DNA from 3 places in the Levilactobacillus parabrevis genome. Region 1 is predicted to be linked to each of the others. Evidence: predicted binding sites of a transcription regulator. Region 1 holds the regulator's gene; each other region holds the start of a gene.

Region 1 (6,335 bases):
GGGCTGATCCGTCTTCACCAATTTAACAAGGTTGAAATGGTGAAGTTCTGTAAGCCAGAAAACTCATGGGATGAATTGGAAGCCTTAACGAAGCACGCCGAAAGCCTCTTACAGAAGCTTGGCTTGGCTTACCATGTGATTACGTTGACGACCAGTGACATGAGCTTCACGGCCGCAATGACTCATGATTTGGAAGTCTGGTTCCCAGAACAAAACACGTACCGGGAAATTTCTAGTTGTTCTAACACGACGGACTTCCAAGCGCGTCGAGCCCACATTCAATACCGTGACGATAATGGTAAGCTCCAATACGTCCACGCTTTGAATGGGTCTGGCTTGGCCGTTGGTCGGGCAGTCGCTGCAATCATGGAAAACTACCAAAACGCTGACGGTTCCATCACGGTTCCCGATGTCTTGGTACCTTACATGGGTGGCGTGACACGGATCACGAAGTAACCGCTCGTCGTTTGCGGGACGTGTGATAGTTTAGCTAAATGTAACTTGAATGCGTCAATATGAATAAGTAGTCAGTGCACGTCAGCACTGCGGAGGGTCCTTAACGGTGAATACAACCGTTAAGGACCCTTTTTGAATGGGGAGCTAAAATGAGATGAATGGTGTCGCGTGGGGCTTTGACGAGCGTATGAGGCGGTCTAATTATGAAATGAATAATTATTTTGGGTATTTTTGCAATTTCTTATTGACGTAGGGTAGGGAGTTCGTATAAAATAGTTTCTGTTGGTTAATTAGCTCCCGCCTCGCTGAAGGCGCAGGATGGTGTGTTGGCCGCAATTATAAGAAATAAGCGATTCAAGTTTTTGCAAGAAAATGCAAAAAAGACTAGCTTTTTCTTCTCAGGTACGCTAAAATATTACTTGTTGTTAAGCGAGTAGTTATTCAGCTAACGAATATTTATTCAAAATATTTCAAAAAGGTTGTTGACAAGCTTCGCTGAACATGGTAAATTATAATAGTTGTTTCGAGCGAGATACACTTCTTGCTTCGGAAGTTCATGGAGGATTAGCTCAGTTGGGAGAGCGTCTGCCTTACAAGCAGAGGGTCACAGGTTCGAGCCCTGTATCCTCCATCGGGAACTTAAGTTCCTAGGCGTTAGTTCGCCAACGTTGCAGGTGTGGCGGAACTGGCAGACGCGCTAGATTTAGGTTCTAGTGTCTTATGACGTGGGGGTTCGAGTCCCTTCACCTGCATTAACCGAATATTGCAAAATATCTTAAAAAATATTTTGCCGACTTAGCTCAGTTGGCAGAGCATCTCACTAGTAATGAGGAGGTCGGAGGTTCGAATCCTCTAGTCGGCATGGCTCCATTAATATAATAGCCAATTTGCGGAAGTAGTTCAGTGGTAGAACATCACCTTGCCATGGTGGGGGTCGCGGGTTCGAATCCCGTCTTCCGCTTTTGCCCTTTTGCCGGGGTGGCGGAATTGGCAGACGCACAGGACTTAAAATCCTGCGGTCAGTGATGACCGTACCGGTTCGATCCCGGTCCTCGGCATTTAATTGAATAATAATTATGCACCCATAGCGCAATTGGATAGAGTGTCTGACTACGAATCAGAAGGTTGTAGGTTCGACTCCTACTGGGTGCATTTTTGTTGCTTATAAGCAATTGTAAGCAATTTTCGGGAAGTAGCTCAGCTTGGTAGAGCACCTGGTTTGGGACCAGGGGGTCGCAGGTTCGAATCCTGTCTTCCCGATTTGACTGACAAGATTAGTGGGTCAGTGAGCTTTTTCTCGGGAAGTAGCTCAGCTTGGTAGAGCACCACGTTCGGGACGTGGGGGTCGCAAGTTCAAATCTTGTCTTCCCGATTTTTTTATCCCGAATACATATAATAAGCGTAACGGCGGTTTCCATACAGATTGTTTGGATGCTGGCCGTTTTTTTGTTACCATAGATTACTAAGTGCTGTCGGCTGCTAATCTGACATGATTGGGTTACGATTATATTATAGAAGTGAAGCCCATCTGCCGGCTGGTGAAAAGCGGATTTTGGGGACTGTGGCTGAGAGCTTGATTGTGGGTTGTTGGTAAGAAAATAAAACTTCTCAGCGATAAGCGGTCTAATCCGTTGCAATTTCACTGGAATTTCGTATAATATTAGTCAACATTAGTCAAGAACACTGGACTGAAGGGGGGACGATAATGGAGAATCAAAATATTTCGGATATTATTGAATCTTACCTGAAGCAGATTTTGGCTGAATCCCAGCAGGTGGAGATCCGCAGAGCGGAAATTGCCAATCAGTTTAACGTTGTGCCGTCCCAGATCAATTACGTCATCAAGACGCGTTTCACGATTCAGGATGGGTACGTGGTTCAGAGTAAACGGGGCGGTGGCGGTTATATTCGGATCGAAAAGGTCAAGTTGCTCGACAACCTTGATTTTATCGACTCGTTGGTCAGTGCCGTTGGCAATCAGATTTCCCGGCATGATAGTTTGTCTGTCGTGCGGAGCCTGTTTGAGGCGGGAGCTATCAACCGAAGCGAGGCCAATATCATCTTGGCTGCCATTAACAAGGACGCCATCAATACGGGTGACCGACAGGCTGATGAGCAAATTCGCGCTCAGATTTTAATTTCAATTTTGAATCACCTACGATATGAGAGTTAAGAAAGTGAGGAGCTGCAATGGATAATCTATTTACACCAAGCGCTAAGAGTGTCCTCGTCTTGGCACAGGAACAAGCAAAATACTTCAAGCACCAAGCGGTGGGGACGGAATACTTACTGCTGGCCCTCACCATTGAAAAAAATGGCATTGCCAACAAAGTCTTACAACAATTTTCTGTGACCGACGATGACGTTCGCGAAGAGATTGAACGTTTTACCGGTTACGGTACGCTAGCAAACACGGACAAGGATAGTTACTTGCCCTACTCACCAAAGGCCAAATCAATGTTGGCCTTGGCTGGTGACGAAGCTAAGCGGTTAGGCGCAACTAAGATTGGGACGGAACACTTGTTACTGGCTTTACTGAGTGACGAAACGATTCTGTCCTCTCGGATTCTGAAGAACCTTAACGTGGCCTTACCAGATGCTCACAAGGTTGTCTTGCGCAAACTGGGGATTACGGATACGCCTAAGCGGCGGAACGATAACCGTAGTCGCCGAGCACCACAGGGTGGAACCCCAACCTTGGACTCCTTAGCCCGGAACCTAACTGAATCCGCCAAGGAAGGCCGAATGGACCCAACTGTTGGTCGGGAAAAGGAAGTCAAGCGGGTGATCCAAATCTTGAGTCGGCGGACTAAGAACAACCCCGTCTTAATTGGAGAACCTGGTGTCGGGAAGACGGCGATTGCTGAGGGCTTGGCCCAACGGATCGTGGCCGGCGATGTTCCCGAAGATATGCAGAACAAGCGACTGATGATGCTCGACATGGGATCATTGGTAGCTGGGACCAAGTACCGTGGGGAATTTGAAGATCGGCTGAAGAAAGTTATTGAAGAAATCTACAACGATGGTCAAGTTATCCTATTTATTGACGAACTGCACACACTGATCGGTGCGGGTGGCGCTGAAGGGGCCATTGACGCCTCCAACATTCTAAAGCCAGCACTGGCCAGAGGGGAACTCCAAACCATTGGGGCGACGACGCTGGATGAATACCAGAAGTACATCGAATCTGATGCGGCTCTGGAACGGCGATTTGCGACGGTACAGGTCAATGAACCAACGAGTGCGGAAGCCTTAGAGATCTTGAAGGGCTTGCGGTCACGCTATGAAGATCACCACCACGTGAACATTACGGATGATGCTTTGGACCAAGCCGTTAAATTATCGACGCGTTACATCAGCGATCGTTTCTTACCAGACAAGGCTATCGACCTGATGGATGAAGCTTCCGCGAAGGTACGTATCGATCAGATGGACAAGCCAACGCCAGCTAGCAAGCAAGCCAAGGAATTGACCGACCTTGCTGCGGCTAAGGAAGCTGCCATCGAGCGTCAAGACTTCGAACAGGCCGCTAAGTTGCGGACGGAAGAAATGGCGCTTCGGCAGAAGGTTGAGGCCCGTGCAGCGAAGGCAGCGGCCGCAGTGACGCCAGATCGGCAATACGCGATCGATGTCACTGGCGAAGATGTTGCCGATGTCGTGGCTGAGTGGACGGGGGTTCCCGTCACGCAGCTGAAGCAGACGGACGCCGATCGTTTGGTTAACCTGGAGTCAATCCTGCACAAGCGGGTCATTGGCCAGGAAGAGGCCGTTTCGGCCGTTTCACGGGCCATTCGGCGGGCACGGTCAGGGTTGAAAGATCCTAACCGGCCAATCGGGTCATTCATGTTCTTAGGACCGACCGGGGTTGGGAAGACCGAATTAGCCAAGGCGTTAGCCGAAGCCATGTTTGGTTCCGAAGACAACATGATTCGTGTTGACATGAGCGAATACATGGAAAAGTACTCGACCAGTCGTTTGATCGGTTCGGCTCCAGGTTACGTGGGCTACGACGAGGGTGGCCAGTTAACGGAAAAGGTTCGGCAGAAGCCGTACTCCGTGGTCCTCTTCGATGAAGTTGAAAAGGCTCACCCGGATGTCTTCAACATTCTCTTACAAGTCTTAGATGACGGGTACTTGACTGATTCTAAGGGACGTAAGGTCAACTTCCGGAATACCATCCTAATTATGACGTCTAACTTAGGGGCAACGAAGCTGCGGGATGAAAAGACCGTTGGGTTTGGTGCCGAAGACTTGGCTAATAGTTACCGAGCAATGTCGCAGACGATTCGGGAAACGTTGAAGCAGTCATTCCGGCCAGAATTCCTGAACCGGATCGATGAAACGGTCATCTTCCACTCCTTGAAGAAGGACGAGCTCCACGAAATCGTGAAGTTGATGGCCAAGCACATCGTTGACCGGGTTGCTGAGCAGAACATTAAGCTGAAGATTACCCCAGCTGCCATTGACGTGGTTGCGAAGGCGGGCTTTGATCCTGAGTACGGGGCACGGCCAATTCGCCGGGCACTGCAGACACAGGTCGAAGATAAGCTGAGTGAAGCTTTGCTGAACGGTGAAGTCAAGGCGAATGATCAAGTCACAGTCGGGGCGACGCGTGGTGAAATCACGGTTAACGTGAAGGCACCAAACAAGGCTAAGCCAACCGCAGTGGCCAGTCACTAAATTTAAAATGTCTTAACGATAGTGGTGTTTCCTCCAGGTGGGGGAGATGCCACTATTTTTCTGCGCGATGACCAGAGGTAGCGTCGTGGCGAAGTGGGCTGGGGACAGCCTATTGATGAGCGATAAATCACAGGCGTTGACCTAGCTGGTGATAAATGAATGTGGTACACTTAAATGGATAATATGGTATATTAGGAAGGTTGATTGGTCACAATTTCACCGGCTGATCGGAAACGTTTTTTAGGTCAGCAGTTATAAAGTAGTGCATAGTATCTGATTGTCATGGGAGCGTGGTTAATCAGTAATTGAAGATGTTGAGATGTGTACTGGTTTTGAATCAGTATGACTGTCAATGAAGATCAGCCTAGCCGTAGACGGCACTTTCCGTCTTCAATATATAATATGAAAAAATAAATCACATTCAGAAAGGAAGCCGGCCTGCTCATGAAGAGAGAAGAACAATTGACCCACACCCACGCCGCTATCTTAGCTGCAGCGCGGGAACAGTTTCTGGCTCAGGGTTACCAAGCGACGTCGACCCGCGACATTGCCAAACAAGTGGGAATTACCCAGCCTGCTCTGTATCACCATTTTAGCGATAAGGAGGTCATCTTCCTTGAGGTCATCAAGACCGTTGGTGGTGAGATCAAGACTGGTATCACCGATGTGGTGTCACAGATACCGGCCGACGCGGACCCAGTAGAGGCCCTGACGGCAGTCACCGAGGTGCTTACCAAAGCACATCCACGAGATGTCTTTACCGTGATTCATGGGAGCTTCAAGTTCCTCAAACCGGAGAATAAGCGGCAGCTGGGGATGGTCTTCATGCAGGACTACCTGATGCCACTGACCAGTTTCTTTGAGACCGGTGTGGTTAGCCTGCAGGATGGCGTTAAGGCACAAGACGCCGCTTCCTTCTACTTGACGAGTCTGAGCCCACTGTTCAACACGTTCCATCACGTGGGGCCTAAGGATGCCTCACAACACGACCAGACACTGGCGCTGGTACGGTTGATTTTATTTGGGGTTGCCGTTAAGAAGTAGAGCTTCTCTATTGACATTTACCCTGAAAGCTAGTACTATATCATTTGTATGCAACTGTGAATTGAAATTGGATGCACCGATATATTGTCCGGTAGCGTCCATTATAAGAAGCCAAAAGCAAACTGTGGGTTTGTTTTTGGATTTTTTTTGCCAAA
Region 2 (6,335 bases), 1.0 Mb from region 1:
TATCACCTGTGTGTCTTCTTGAACCACCGTGCCAACTGTCTTAGACGGAGCGAGAACCGCATCAGGCCAAGTGATTTCCGTCTCTCACCATAAACTAACTTGTATTTTTATCCAAAATCAGTTATAGTAGTTAAGGTGTTGTTAACCACTATGCGCCCGTAGTGTAATGGATCGCACGTAAGATTCCGGTTCTTGAAATGGGGGTTCGATTCCCTCCGGGCGCATCACTACCAAAGCGGCAAGTCCCATCCCTCGTGGATGGGACTTTTTGTTACCCCAGGATTAAGTCGCCCCATCACTAGTCAGTACAGTCAGTGGTGCCCCTGACTAGAGTGCCCGCTGGCTCACCCAAGTTCTCTTCTCAGAAGCGATGCCGCAAAAAAAGAGCTTGGTGGCCATTTCCAAGCTCTTCGTTCGTCACTTAAATTAAATATAGATGATTGTCAGGCCACCCAGCGAGACACGTCCGGTAATGACGACCAGTGGGTCATCTGTTCCTGCGGGTTCGCCCGTCGTCTCAATGGCTCCCAGGTTTGCATCCACATCCGTCTTAACGTTCCAGGAAGTTGGCAAATACAATTGCACTCCACCCAGGTGAGCATCGATGTTAATCGTCGCCCCCTGGTCGCTCAGCGTCACGTCATCAAAGTATAGTTTGGCATCCCCCATGGAGACCTGAACATCCGCCCGTCGAAAATCGACCGACTGCAGGTAACGAATGCTACTACTCATGCTGACATTGACCGTGATATCCGGATCGTTCAGCGTTTTCACGTCTTCTTCATAATGATGGGACCAATCACCGTGATGGTGGTGCGACCAATTTCCCTGCGTCTTCCAATTGTAGCGGTACCAGCGCTTGGGCCGAATGATCAGTGACAACCCTAGCGACAATAAGACTGCCGCAATTAAAATTGTCCACGGAGCCAAGGCAACGATCCCCAGCGGCTTAGCAAAAATAATTGCTAGAAAAGCCAACGAGAATACCATCCCCCACACGGCTAGATGCATCAAGCTCTCAACGAACGCGGCGACCAGGAACACCCCGAGCAGCAGTGTCCAAACGCCTACGTGCGTGCTAAAGATACCCAGCTGACTCGTCACGAGAACGACTGCCCCAAGTACCAGAAAGACACCCCAGAACCAATTTGCGCGTTTACGCATCATTCATTACCCCTTTTCCTCTAATGCACGTTTCAACGCCTGATAGTAGCGGCGAGAGACGTAGAGTTGCTTGTGTGAATTTTGAAATTTAACCAGATTTCCCGTAACTGATCGGGTCAGTGAGAAAACCTGCGTGCGATTGAGAATGGCCGACTTGGAAACGCGCATAAACTGCGGTGGCAAATCCGCCGCCAATTCATAGAGTCGTTGGCCCGTGGTATACATGGCCGTTGCGGTATGCACCGCCACCTGATGGTCACTCGCCTCAAAGAACAGGATGTCCGTCAGGTTAACGCGATAGTTCTCACCGTGCCAGCTGAACGTCAACTGTTGCGTCGTATCGGCCGCGTGAATCGCCGCGACTAGCTGATCAACCGCAGCCGTCCGCGCCGGTACCCGAATAGTGACCTCCGAATCGGATAATTCGGGATCAACCTCCACATGAATCTTCAAGTCGCCACCCCCTCTCGTCTCTATAAGTTAACCATAGGCTTACCTAAAAATAAATAGGTTAACCGTAAGTGGTCACTTTCTTGGCGTAACCGGTCATTTTGAGTGATAGAATACGTGACGTTTAGTCAAATTCTGGTATGATAGTTCTAGTCAAATGGTTGTGGGCGTGAATCCAGAGACGCCAAATCAAAGGTTAAAAGAACGAAGTCATATTGTTTGACCTACTTTGACCATAGCGGTACACTAACAACATGTTAGCAAAACGCTAGCCATTTCTACGTTAAATTAATAAGGGAGGCTATCTTGTCATGAATTTAGTACCTACAGTTATTGAACAATCATCCCGTGGCGAACGGGCCTATGATATCTATTCACGACTTTTAAAAGACCGGATCATTATGCTTTCCGGCCCAATCGAAGATGACATGGCAAACGCCATCATTGCACAATTGCTCTTCTTGGACGCCCAAGACTCCACCAAGGACATCTCACTTTACATCAACTCACCCGGTGGTGTGGTTTCTTCCGGCTTAGCCATTTACGATACCATGAACTTCATCCAATCCGACGTGCAAACGATCACGTTGGGGATGGCAGCTTCCATGGCTAGTGTCTTGGCTTCATCCGGGACTAAGGGCAAGCGGTTTGCCTTACCTCACGCCCAAGTCTTGATTCACCAACCATCCGGTGGTGCTCAAGGTCAACAGACTGAAATTGAGATTGCCGCTCGTGAAATCTTGAAGACGCGTGAATTGATCAACAAGATCTTGGCCGACAACTCCGGTCAACCCGTTGAACGGGTCAACAAGGATACTGAACGGGACAACTACTTGAGCGCTCAAGAAGCCGTTGATTATGGTTTAATCGACCACATCATGGCGAACAGTAGCGAACAAAAGAAGTAAACGTGTTTTATAATCGCCTAACGACTCCGGTCGGTGGGCGATTTTTTTGTTTTCAGTTAATCATTGTCCCCCACAATACAACAAAAATGGAAGTAACCGGCATCCATGCCCAGCTACTTCCATTTTAATTTGAATTTTTAATTGGACTACTCACAATACCAGATTAGGCCGAAGCCTCTTCGCGTAACTGCTTAGCGTAGTCGTTGATTTTTCGCAAGCGGTGATTGATCCCGGACTTAGAGATTGGCCCACCAGGAACCAGATCGCCCAGTTCCTTCAGACTAACTTCTTTGTGTGCCAACCGCGTCTCAGCCACTTCACGCAGCTTTACTGGCAACTGACTCAGACCAACCGTGGACTCGATGAACTGGATGTTATCGATCTGCCGTGTTGAGGCGTTGGCTACCTTGTCCAAGTTAGCATTTTCGCAGTTAACTAGTCGGTTGACGGAGTTCCGCATATCCCGCATGATTCGAATGTCTTCGAATTTTAGCATGGACGTCGTGGCCCCAATCAGAGACAGGAAGTCCGCGATTTCCTCAGCACTCTTCAAATAGGTGATGTAACCACTCCGCCGCACAATGGTCCGCGCGTTCAGGTTATAGCGATTCATCATCTCGGCAATCATCTGGTTATGCTCTTCATATAGAGAGTAGATCTCCAAGTGATAACGACTGGTCTCGGGATTGTTGACCGAGCCCCCAGCCAAGAAGGCGCCACGCAGGTACGACCGCACGGACATGTCGGAATCCAAAATTTCGGCCGGAACCGACTCCAATAGCTGCATACCGTCAAAGATACCCAAGTCGGACAAGACTTCCGTTACCCCCGTCTTGACCCGGACAATGTACAGATTGTTTTTCTTTAGCTTCATCTTGCGCCGCACGAGCAATTCACTTTCCAAATCATAGAACCGCTTAAGTAACTGGTACATCCGCCGGGCGATGGCAGGATTTTCCGTCTGAACGTTCAGTACGAAATGGTGGTTCGCTAACCCCAAGGCACCGTTCATCCGGATCAACGCAACCAGCTCGGCTTTGGCGTTCTCACGGTGGACCTCAAGGGTCGTTAATTCTTTCTTCACTTCACTGGCATACGACATTTCGTTAAAGCCTCCGTTTCATCCGATAACGTGGCTGGCCAATCAGGTTCAAGAGTTCATGAACGACCTCTTGCCCGTTGTGAAAAGCCCCGTTATCGCGTAATTCAAGAAAGTCCGTTGAGATGACCCGGCACCCCTGATCACGAAGTCCCTGGAAATCATGACGCACCGGCTGAGACATTTCATCCCAGCGCTGATAGTCAATGTACTGGTCAGGCACCTTACGGGTGTTGACCAGCACAGTATCAATAAAGTTTTCGTTTAAGTGTTGATTCAAAACACGAACGTGATCGGCATCGGTAAAGTTTTCGGTTTCACCCTTCTGCGTCATGATATTGCAGATGTAGACGACCTCCGCTGAGCTTTCCTTCACAGCTTTGCCCACACCTTCAATCATCAGGTTGGGGAGGATACTGGTAAACAGACTCCCGGGTCCCAACACAATCTGATCGGCATCCATAATGGCGTCAATCACCTGTTGGACCGCCTGCGGTTGATCGTGGTGATCACTGGTTTCCACCCACACCCGTTTGATCAGCTTGTGCGCCGCGGTGATCTCAGACTCCCCACTCAGCGTACTGCCATCGGCGAACTGCGCGTGCAATTCCAAGGGTTCGTTTGCGGCCGGATAGATGTGGCCGTTGACCCGCATCAGTTGGGAAAGCTCTTGGACAGCATCAAAAATACCGCCCCGCATTTCCGACAAGGCGGCAATGATTAGGTTTCCAATGGCATGGCCGGCAAAGAAATCATCAGTCGTTTCAAATCGGTATTGAAATAGTTCCTTATAAATGTTGGGAATCTCGGCAAGCGCCACCATGACGTTTCGAATATCTCCAGGCGGCACCACGTTCACGTAATGCCGAATGATGCCTGAAGAACCGCCGTCATCGGCAACCGTAACCACCGCGGTAATATCAACATCGCGGTCGCGCAGATTGCTTAGGATGACTGGCAAGCCAGTCCCCCCGCCAATGACCACAATCTTGGGCCGGCGGGTACGCAATGGATCTCTCATGATCGGTTAGCGGACTCCTTTCGCTTCTCAATGTCGCGATGGGTCATGTGAACTGGATACGTGTTTCCCAGCTCCCGACCAATACGCGTTGCCAAGGCGACGGAACGATGTTGACCGCCCGTACACCCTATCGCAATGGTAAGGTTAGCCTTACCTTCCTTTTTATAGCCCGGCACGATGGTCGTGAGGAGCTTGATAAATTGTTCGTAGAATTCCTCGGTTTGTGGTTGCGCCATGACGTAATCGTAAACTTCCTGGTCCTTCCCCGTTAAATTCCGTAACGCCGGAATGTAGTACGGATTGGGTAGGAACCGGACGTCCATGACAATATCGGCATCGATGGGCAACCCATACTTAAAGCCAAACGACATGACCTCGATGTGAAAGACCTGTGCGGATTCAGTCTCGTAGTTATGGAAGATTTCTTCCCGTAACTTACGTGGACTCAGCGACGTCGTGTCAATGACGAGCTGGGCCGCCTGTCGAATTGGTGACAGCAGGCGCCGTTCACGCTGAATGCCCTCCATAACCCGACCATTTCTAGCCAGTGGATGGGAACGCCGGGTCTCCTTGTAACGGGAAACCAGCTCTTCATCGGACGCGTCCAGGAATAAGACCTGCGCGTTCATCGTACCGTGGACCGCCACATCGTTCAACATATTGACGATTTCATCGTAAAATGCCCGGGACCGTAAATCGATAACCAAGGCAATCTTCGAAAGCTTGCCAGATTCACGGACCAAATCCCAAAACTTGGGGAGTAACGAAGGCGGCATATTATCAATACAGAAATACCCCAAATCTTCAAAGCTCTGCATGGCGACGGTCTTCCCGGCACCACTCATCCCAGTTATGATGACTAAATGGATTTCATTTGTCATGGCTCTCCTCCAGCTTCTTTTAAAAACGTCTTTAAGCAGTATAACACACCGGGCGTGTCTTTCCCTAACAATTCCCTTAAATTCCGAAAAAGAGTGCCTAAACTGCGGTTAACTTTGCGTGATTAACAGTCCCAACCACAAAACAGTCGCGTTAAACTTTCGGCTTTTATCAGCAGTCTCCAAAAAAGCAGCCGTCTTAACCTGAATTGGCCAAGACGACTGCTCTACGTTCAATTTAAGCGTGATAGTTTAACGGCTACGCGCGATGGAGATCCAGATGGCATTGACCCCAAAGATGGCGAAGAAAATGGCGATCAGCCCGTTCAGTGACAAGGCCGCTACAACGGGGTGAACGAATAACATGATCCCCACAACCAGAGCCAACACGTCAAAGATGATTGACAACCAGAAGTAAACGCCACCGAAGCTTCGTAGGTGACTGGCAACCAGTAAACGTTCTAACGAATCAACGATAAACCACAGTGCGAATAGGTACCCCAGTGTCACGATGGCACTGTTCATATCGAAGAAGAAAACCACCGCAATTAGGATATCCAAGATTCCCAAAACTAACGCAAAGTTGGCCCGCAAACCGGTTGCCTCGTGCAGCTTACTGTAACCCGCAATCGTTGTCATCCCACTCAGTAGCGCCATAATGGCAAAGATGATGGCTAGACCAGTCAAACCTATTTTAGGTGAGCGAAAAAGTCCAAACGCAGCAACTAGGAATAAAATGCCGAGAATAAATTCGCTCCAGTCAAAGCCCCAACGGGTACGATTAAAATTAAACATTGTCTGTATCTCCTCACAAC
Region 3 (6,335 bases), 130 kb from region 1:
CTCCTGAAGCACGTGGTCAAGTATCTCTTAGCCCACGCCAAGGATGAATTGGAATTCCTGAACAACGCCGTGGATGACGATCTGTTGAACCGTCTTCACCAGACCATCGACGAAAAGTTTGCACAGATTACCTACACGCAAGCCATCGAAGAGTTGGAAAAGGCGCCTGTTAAGTTCGATGTTCCCGTTTACTGGGGGCTCGACTTACAAGCTGAACACGAACGCTACCTGTGTGAACAGGTCTACAAGCGACCAACCTTCCTGACGGATTACCCACGTGAGATCAAGGCTTTCTACATGCGCGATAACGACGATGGCAAGACTGTCGCAGCCGCTGACTTATTGGTTCCCCGTATCGGTGAATTGATCGGTGGGAGTCAACGTGAAGAACGTCAAGCTGAAATGGCCAAGAAGATCAAGGATAACCACTTACCACAGGAAGAATACCAATGGTACTTGGATCTGCGGAAGTACGGTGAAACCAAGCACTCCGGTTACGGAATTGGTTTCGAACGGTTACTGATGTACGTGACGGGGATGGAAAACATCCGCGACGTGATCCCTTACCCACGGACTCCAGGTAACGCTGAATTCTAATAAGCTTATCGAATCAAAAAGTGTCACCACAAATCTGTTGAAAGATTTGCGGTGACACTTTTATTTTTAGCTTTAAATGGTTTCGGTAGGGACGAGGCGCACGTATCGCGCGTTGATGTAAGCTTCCGGTCCAATTTGATACCAGACCAATTGCTGATTATCAACGATCCGACCGCGGATGTCCAGCGGCTCACCATGCTCGAGTTGGCCAGCGGTTTCGCCGTATGGTTCCGTATAGATGGAGACTGCGGCACCGGGAACGTAATCGACCGAGCCGATTCGGGCAAAGTCTTCGGGATGCCAAGCGCGTTTCTGCGTCAGAGCCGGGTGGGCCAGTTGGTGGTCTCGGCGAGTGGTTTCAGTCGCACTCAGCCACTGACTGCCACCGAGATTGTACCAAACTGAGCCGTCCGTCAACGTGATGATCATGAACAGCCGCCAGAGTGAGTCGGCGGGGAATTGATAGCCGTATGCCGTGCCGTCTGGACCATCGTAGACCAGATGATCCGCCTGAAGGAAGACGTACTGTTGAACGCGTTGGACCGTTTCCCAGCTGTCACGTCGATAGAAATACACGACGCGTTGGGCGTGCGTGGAGAATTTACCGCGTTGTGGACCCTGCGCTTGGAAGATGTGATAGTTGCTGACAACGGGTGGCGTTAGCGCGTAGCTCGTAGAAAGGGCGCCCCGGTGAATCTGGGGAAGCTCTAGCAAGCGGCCAGAGTCGAAGTCGACCAGGTAGGCGATGATCGGTTTGCCCAACAGACGACGATAGATAGCGGTCGTCAGGCCATATTCACTGATAAAGTCCTGGGTAAAGCCGTGAATCCGTGAGAGCGCGTACCCCGGAATCTCCGGGAATCGACAGCGGACGGGGTGGTTAAGTGACCCCGTTAAGATAAGTGCCGGTTGGAGCGGATGATTGTGTTCATCCACCAAGCGAATCACTAATGTAGCAGTCGGCTCGGGCTGCGGCTGTTGGACGGCGTGTTTTAAGGTGACAGCGTGGTCAGTCAGAACGGGTGGCGTTACAGCCGGTTGGCTAGGGGCAACGGGTTCTGCTGGAGCCGGGATTGGTTGACGACGGCGGTGTGGTGCTACCGGCTGCGAAATGTTTTCGCGTCGGGGCTTCGGTTCAATCATCCGTCGTAACCAGTCAAAAAATGCCATGCCATTCACCTCCAGAAGTTTCCTTTAAAATCTAGTATACCATTTTTCCCGGCCACGCCAACATGTGAACGCTATCAGATTTTTTCTGATGAGCTCAGTAAGGGGATTGATGTGAACAGAAAATGGTGGAGTGGTCTTCAGCTGAATGTGCCGACAAAAAAAGGTGCTCAGCTCTCATGGCTGAACACCTTCAAAAATTCGTGATTAAGCGTTACTTGACGTGGAATCACTAGCTGCGGCATTAGCATCCGTGTCAGCAGCCAACGTGATCTTACCGTCTTCAATCTTGGCAACGAGGTTCTTAACGTCCCCGTGGTCCAGGTAGAAGTCGGCAATCCGGTCCTCAATCTCTTCTTGGATGACCCGCCGCAGTGGCCGAGCCCCCATCGCAGGATTGTAACCCTTCTTGACCAGTTGTTCCTCAACCGGCGCGGTAACGTGAATGTGGAGGCCTTGGCCCGCCAACATTTGGTTAACGTCAACAATCATTAAGTCAACGATGTGCATCAAGTTTTCCATGCTCAGGGAGTTGAACTCAACGATATCGTCGAACCGGTTTAAGAATTCTGGTTTGAAGTAGTTGGTCAGGTTCCCCAGAACAGAGTGGGTGGTTCCTTCGGCAGCGGCGCCAAAACCAACGTTGGCTTCGGCATCACCGGTACCGGCGTTACTGGTCATGATGATCAGCGTATCCTTGAAGGAAACCGTCCGGCCTTGAGAATCAGTCAACCGGCCGTCGTCCAGAATCTGTAAGAACATATTCAAGACGTCGGGGTGGGCCTTTTCAATTTCATCCAACAGAATTAACGTGTATGGATGACGCCGAACCTGCTCGGTAAGTTGGCCAGCTTCTTCGTAGCCAACATAGCCAGGTGGTGACCCGATCAGCTTAGAAATGGAATGCGGCTCCATGTACTCAGACATGTCGAAGCGAACCATGGCGTCCTCGGAACCAAAGAGTTCATTGGCCAATTGCTTGGCTAATTCCGTCTTCCCAACACCGGTCGGGCCGACGAAGAGGAAGGAACCGATTGGCCGACCAGTACCGTTCAATCCGATTCGGTTCCGCCGGATAGCCCGGGCAACCTTGTCGACGGCTTCATTCTGGCCGATGACGTGCTTTTCAAGGTCGGCACCTAAACTCTTAAGTTGGTGTTGTTCCTTGGCTTGCAGTTCACCGACAGGAATGCTGGCCTTTTCTTCCACGATATCTTGCATATCCTTAACCGTAACCTCGGCAGAAGCGTTTTGGTCGGCGTCCTTGGCAGTTTCCTTGGACTTCTCCAACTTCGTGACTTGGTCGCGGTAGTAGGCGGCTTTTTCGTAGTCTTCCTGCTTTAAGGCAGCTTGTTTCTGTGCTTCAGCGGACTTGATCTTTTCATCGATGGCCTTAGGGTCGGCGATGTTGATGGTCAAATTCTTCCGTGAACCGGCCTCATCCAACAAGTCAATGGCCTTGTCAGGTAAGAAGCGGTCTTGGATGTAGCGATCAGACAGGCGAACGGCAGCCTCAATGGCGTCATCGTCGTAGTGAACGTGGTGGTAATCTTCGTATTTCTTTTGAATACCCTTTAAAATCTTAATGGCTTCGTCAGCACTTGGTTCATCGACCGTAACTGGTTGGAACCGCCGTGCTAAGGCTTGGTCCTTTTCAATATCGCGGTATTCACTTAACGTGGTTGCACCGATCAATTGGAAGTCACCACGGGCGAGGGCTGGCTTCAAAACGTTACCAGCATCCATACCGCCTTCGGCATTCCCGGCACCCATGATTTCATGGATTTCATCGATAAATAGGATGATGTCGGGGTTAGCTTGAACCTCTTTCATTAACTGTTGCATGCGTTGCTCGAATTGGCCACGGATACCAGTTCCCTGGACCAAGGACACAACGTCTAAGCGAATAATTTGCTTGTTGGCGAGCTTTTGAGGAACGTTGCCTTCGACAATGCGTTCCGCAAGGCCTTCAACGACCGCCGTCTTCCCAACACCGGCTTCTCCGATCAACACGGGGTTGTTCTTCGTTCGCCGATTCAGGATTTCAATGACTTGTGCCGTTTCTTTGTCCCGGCCAATAACGGGATCGACTTTGCCATCTTTGGCCAACTGGGTGAGGTTTAACCCGTACTGACTGAGTAAGCCATTACCGGAACCGCCCTGGTTGCCAGAAGGTTGGGTTGGTCGACCTTGTCCGGAAGCTTGTTGGAAATTATTAGCTTGGCTGTTGTCGCCGCCTTGCATTGCCCGGAAAATATCATCCAGGTTATTAAAGCCGAATGGATCTTGTGCCATGCGGCCACCTCCATTTCCAGAATCGTTTGATTGTTGCTGTTTCAGCAGCTGGTAACAATTTTGGCATAGGTCAACTTGTTGCCGCTGCCCATTTACACTCATGTAAAGGTGAATCGTTGCTTCATTGCGGTGGCAATTTTGACATAGCATCTTGTCGTCTCCTTTCTTGCCTGGAGTTCTCGTGGAAATTCCACGGGCCTTCGAAAAGTATTTGACCTTTCTTGACCATTGACCACATTATACCGCGTTCATCTGGTCGTGCAAGTATTTTGTTTGCACGATAAATGCGCGGTATTACGGGAAATTTCTAACGAACGCCTTCATTTTAGCACTCTCGACAATAGAATGCTAAAATGAACATTTCAAAATTGAAAAAATTTTTTAAATACTTTGACCGACACGCGTTTGCCCCGTAAGATAGGGGAGAACGCACGCGAAGGGTGATATAATAGTTGTTTGAGATTAGTGGTAAGGCTTGCGTTCTTTGGCTCAGCAGATTGGGCCATTGGGATAACGTACCTGAATAAAGTAGTAAGACTTATAATGGCGGACTTTTTGCTCGCGAACCAGCAGTGCGTTATTTAGTGGTTAAAAGTTATCTTAGCCGGAGGAGGTCAGGGATGTAGCTAGCCGTGGAGGTGGTGTTAACTGGCGTTTTTTGCCAGTTTACAGCACGGGCAATCTTGAAGACACGGGGGCTTCGTGGCTTCAAATTGAGTCGGAAGCCCGTTTCTCAGGCTGGAGCGTCCCCACAGCAAGCGGAATCCCTGGCAGCCGCAGGCGACAATTTTTCACCAGACAAAGAAGAGCGAGGGAGGAAAAAACAGTGGCACGAGACTTTACGGATTTAATGAATCAATTAAAAGATAAGAAAATTGAGCAGTTCGAAGTAACCCCCGAAGACTTCCCGGCATTTCAAAAAGCTTTTATGGCTTACGAAACGCGAAAACGGGTGGTGGGCAAGGCTGAAAAGAACGGCAAACTCATCTATCACTACGATTATGACGCCGGAAATGACGGCGAATAACGATATTTTGATGAAAGCGGTTCATGTATAACTTGTAATTTGTGGCTTACATTGATATTCTTAGTAGGTAGGCGTGACTCGTTGAATGGTTGTTTGGCCAATGCGCAAGGTCAAGGCGAACCGCGTCGGTAAGTAGTCAACCTAAGCTTAAAGGAGATCGATCAATTATGGAAAAACGCGAATTTCATGTAACAGCAGAAACTGGTATCCATGCACGTCCAGCTACTTTATTGGTACAATCAGCAAGTAAGTTTAGCTCTGAAGTTAGCTTACAATACCAAGACAAGTCCGTTAACTTGAAGTCTATCATGGGTGTTATGTCTTTAGGTGTTGGCCAAAACGCTGACATCACCATCACGACTGACGGTGAAGACGAAGCTGATGCAATGACTGCTATTGCTGAAACCATGACTAAAGAGGGTTTGTCTGACTAATGAAGGCGATGCTCAAGGGGATTGCTGCCAGTGACGGGGTGGCTTGCGGTCGGGTCTACCGACTGGATGAGCCAGACCTTCACGTTTCTCAACAGACAATCACTGATCTTGATTACGAATTAAATCGATTCCATCAGGCCCTTGAAGCAACCGTTTCAGAGATTGAGACGATAAAAACTCGTGTAAATAAAAACCTGGGTGCTGACCGTGCCCAGGTTTTTATTGCGCAATTAGCGATGTTAAAGGATCAAGACCTGATGGGACATGTCGAACAGAATATCCGGGAAAAACACGTCAACGCTGAATTTGCGGTGGCTCTGGTCACAACGACGGTAGAGGAAGAACTTACGGCGCTTGTCGACAATCCTTACTTGCAGGATCGTCTGACCAACTGGCAAACGGTGGCGAAGCGGTTGACGGCGCACTTGTTAGGCGTGACTTTGCCGGACCTGGCACTCGTCACTCAGCCCGTGATTGTGGTCACACACGACCTGATTGCGAGTGAGGCGGTCGCGGTCAATTCACAACAGGTTTTGGGGTTCGTGACCGATGCCGGTGGCCGCACGTCCCATTCGTCAATTCTGGCGCGGTCGTTGAATTTGCCAGCGGTCGTGGGTACCCAGACGGCGACACAGGCACTGACTAATGGTGAATTGGTCGTTGTCAATGGAACCCAGGGCAATGTGATGGTTGGCCCGACGGCGGACGAGATTGCGGTCGCGCGGCGAACCATGACGCAACGCATGAAAAATCAGCGGCGGTTAGACAAATTGGCGCATCACGAGACAGTTTCCAAGGACGGTGTGGGCGTGACC

Evidence for each region. The regulator CtsR, encoded in region 1, represses protease genes until heat stress. The targets are predictions, from matches to a motif close to TTGGTCAAAAAAGGTCAAANA.
Region 2: the regulator CtsR is predicted to act here: its motif matches at 1,831-1,851, upstream of clpP (ATP-dependent Clp endopeptidase proteolytic subunit ClpP).
Region 3: the regulator CtsR is predicted to act here: its motif matches at 4,268-4,288, upstream of ACEPSU_RS05145 (ATP-dependent Clp protease ATP-binding subunit).

What each region holds. Positions count from the first base shown of each region.
Region 1 is NZ_CP168688.1:944,610-950,944, forward strand. It holds gene serS (serine--tRNA ligase) at 1-456, shown strand, start outside; tRNA gene ACEPSU_RS04485 (tRNA-Val) at 1,015-1,087, shown strand; tRNA gene ACEPSU_RS04490 (tRNA-Leu) at 1,127-1,208, shown strand; tRNA gene ACEPSU_RS04495 (tRNA-Thr) at 1,246-1,318, shown strand; tRNA gene ACEPSU_RS04500 (tRNA-Gly) at 1,346-1,417, shown strand; tRNA gene ACEPSU_RS04505 (tRNA-Leu) at 1,429-1,514, shown strand; tRNA gene ACEPSU_RS04510 (tRNA-Arg) at 1,535-1,608, shown strand; tRNA gene ACEPSU_RS04515 (tRNA-Pro) at 1,643-1,716, shown strand; tRNA gene ACEPSU_RS04520 (tRNA-Pro) at 1,755-1,828, shown strand; gene ACEPSU_RS04525 (CtsR family transcriptional regulator) at 2,162-2,629, shown strand; gene ACEPSU_RS04530 (ATP-dependent Clp protease ATP-binding subunit) at 2,647-5,136, shown strand; gene ACEPSU_RS04535 (TetR/AcrR family transcriptional regulator) at 5,581-6,180, shown strand.
Region 2 is NZ_CP168688.1:1,953,172-1,959,506, forward strand. It holds tRNA gene ACEPSU_RS09255 (tRNA-Arg) at 153-224, shown strand; gene ACEPSU_RS09260 (LiaF transmembrane domain-containing protein) at 427-1,164, opposite strand; gene ACEPSU_RS09265 (LytTR family DNA-binding domain-containing protein) at 1,171-1,617, opposite strand; gene clpP (ATP-dependent Clp endopeptidase proteolytic subunit ClpP) at 1,926-2,522, shown strand; gene whiA (DNA-binding protein WhiA) at 2,686-3,624, opposite strand; gene yvcK (uridine diphosphate-N-acetylglucosamine-binding protein YvcK) at 3,629-4,642, opposite strand; gene rapZ (RNase adapter RapZ) at 4,639-5,523, opposite strand; gene ACEPSU_RS09290 (HdeD family acid-resistance protein) at 5,773-6,315, opposite strand.
Region 3 is NZ_CP168688.1:1,078,065-1,084,399, forward strand. It holds gene asnS (asparagine--tRNA ligase) at 1-597, shown strand, start outside; gene ACEPSU_RS05140 (MucBP domain-containing protein) at 670-1,767, opposite strand; gene ACEPSU_RS05145 (ATP-dependent Clp protease ATP-binding subunit) at 1,972-4,209, opposite strand; gene ACEPSU_RS05150 (hypothetical protein) at 4,718-5,086, shown strand; gene ACEPSU_RS05155 (phosphocarrier protein HPr) at 5,254-5,520, shown strand; gene ptsP (phosphoenolpyruvate--protein phosphotransferase) at 5,520-6,335, shown strand, end outside.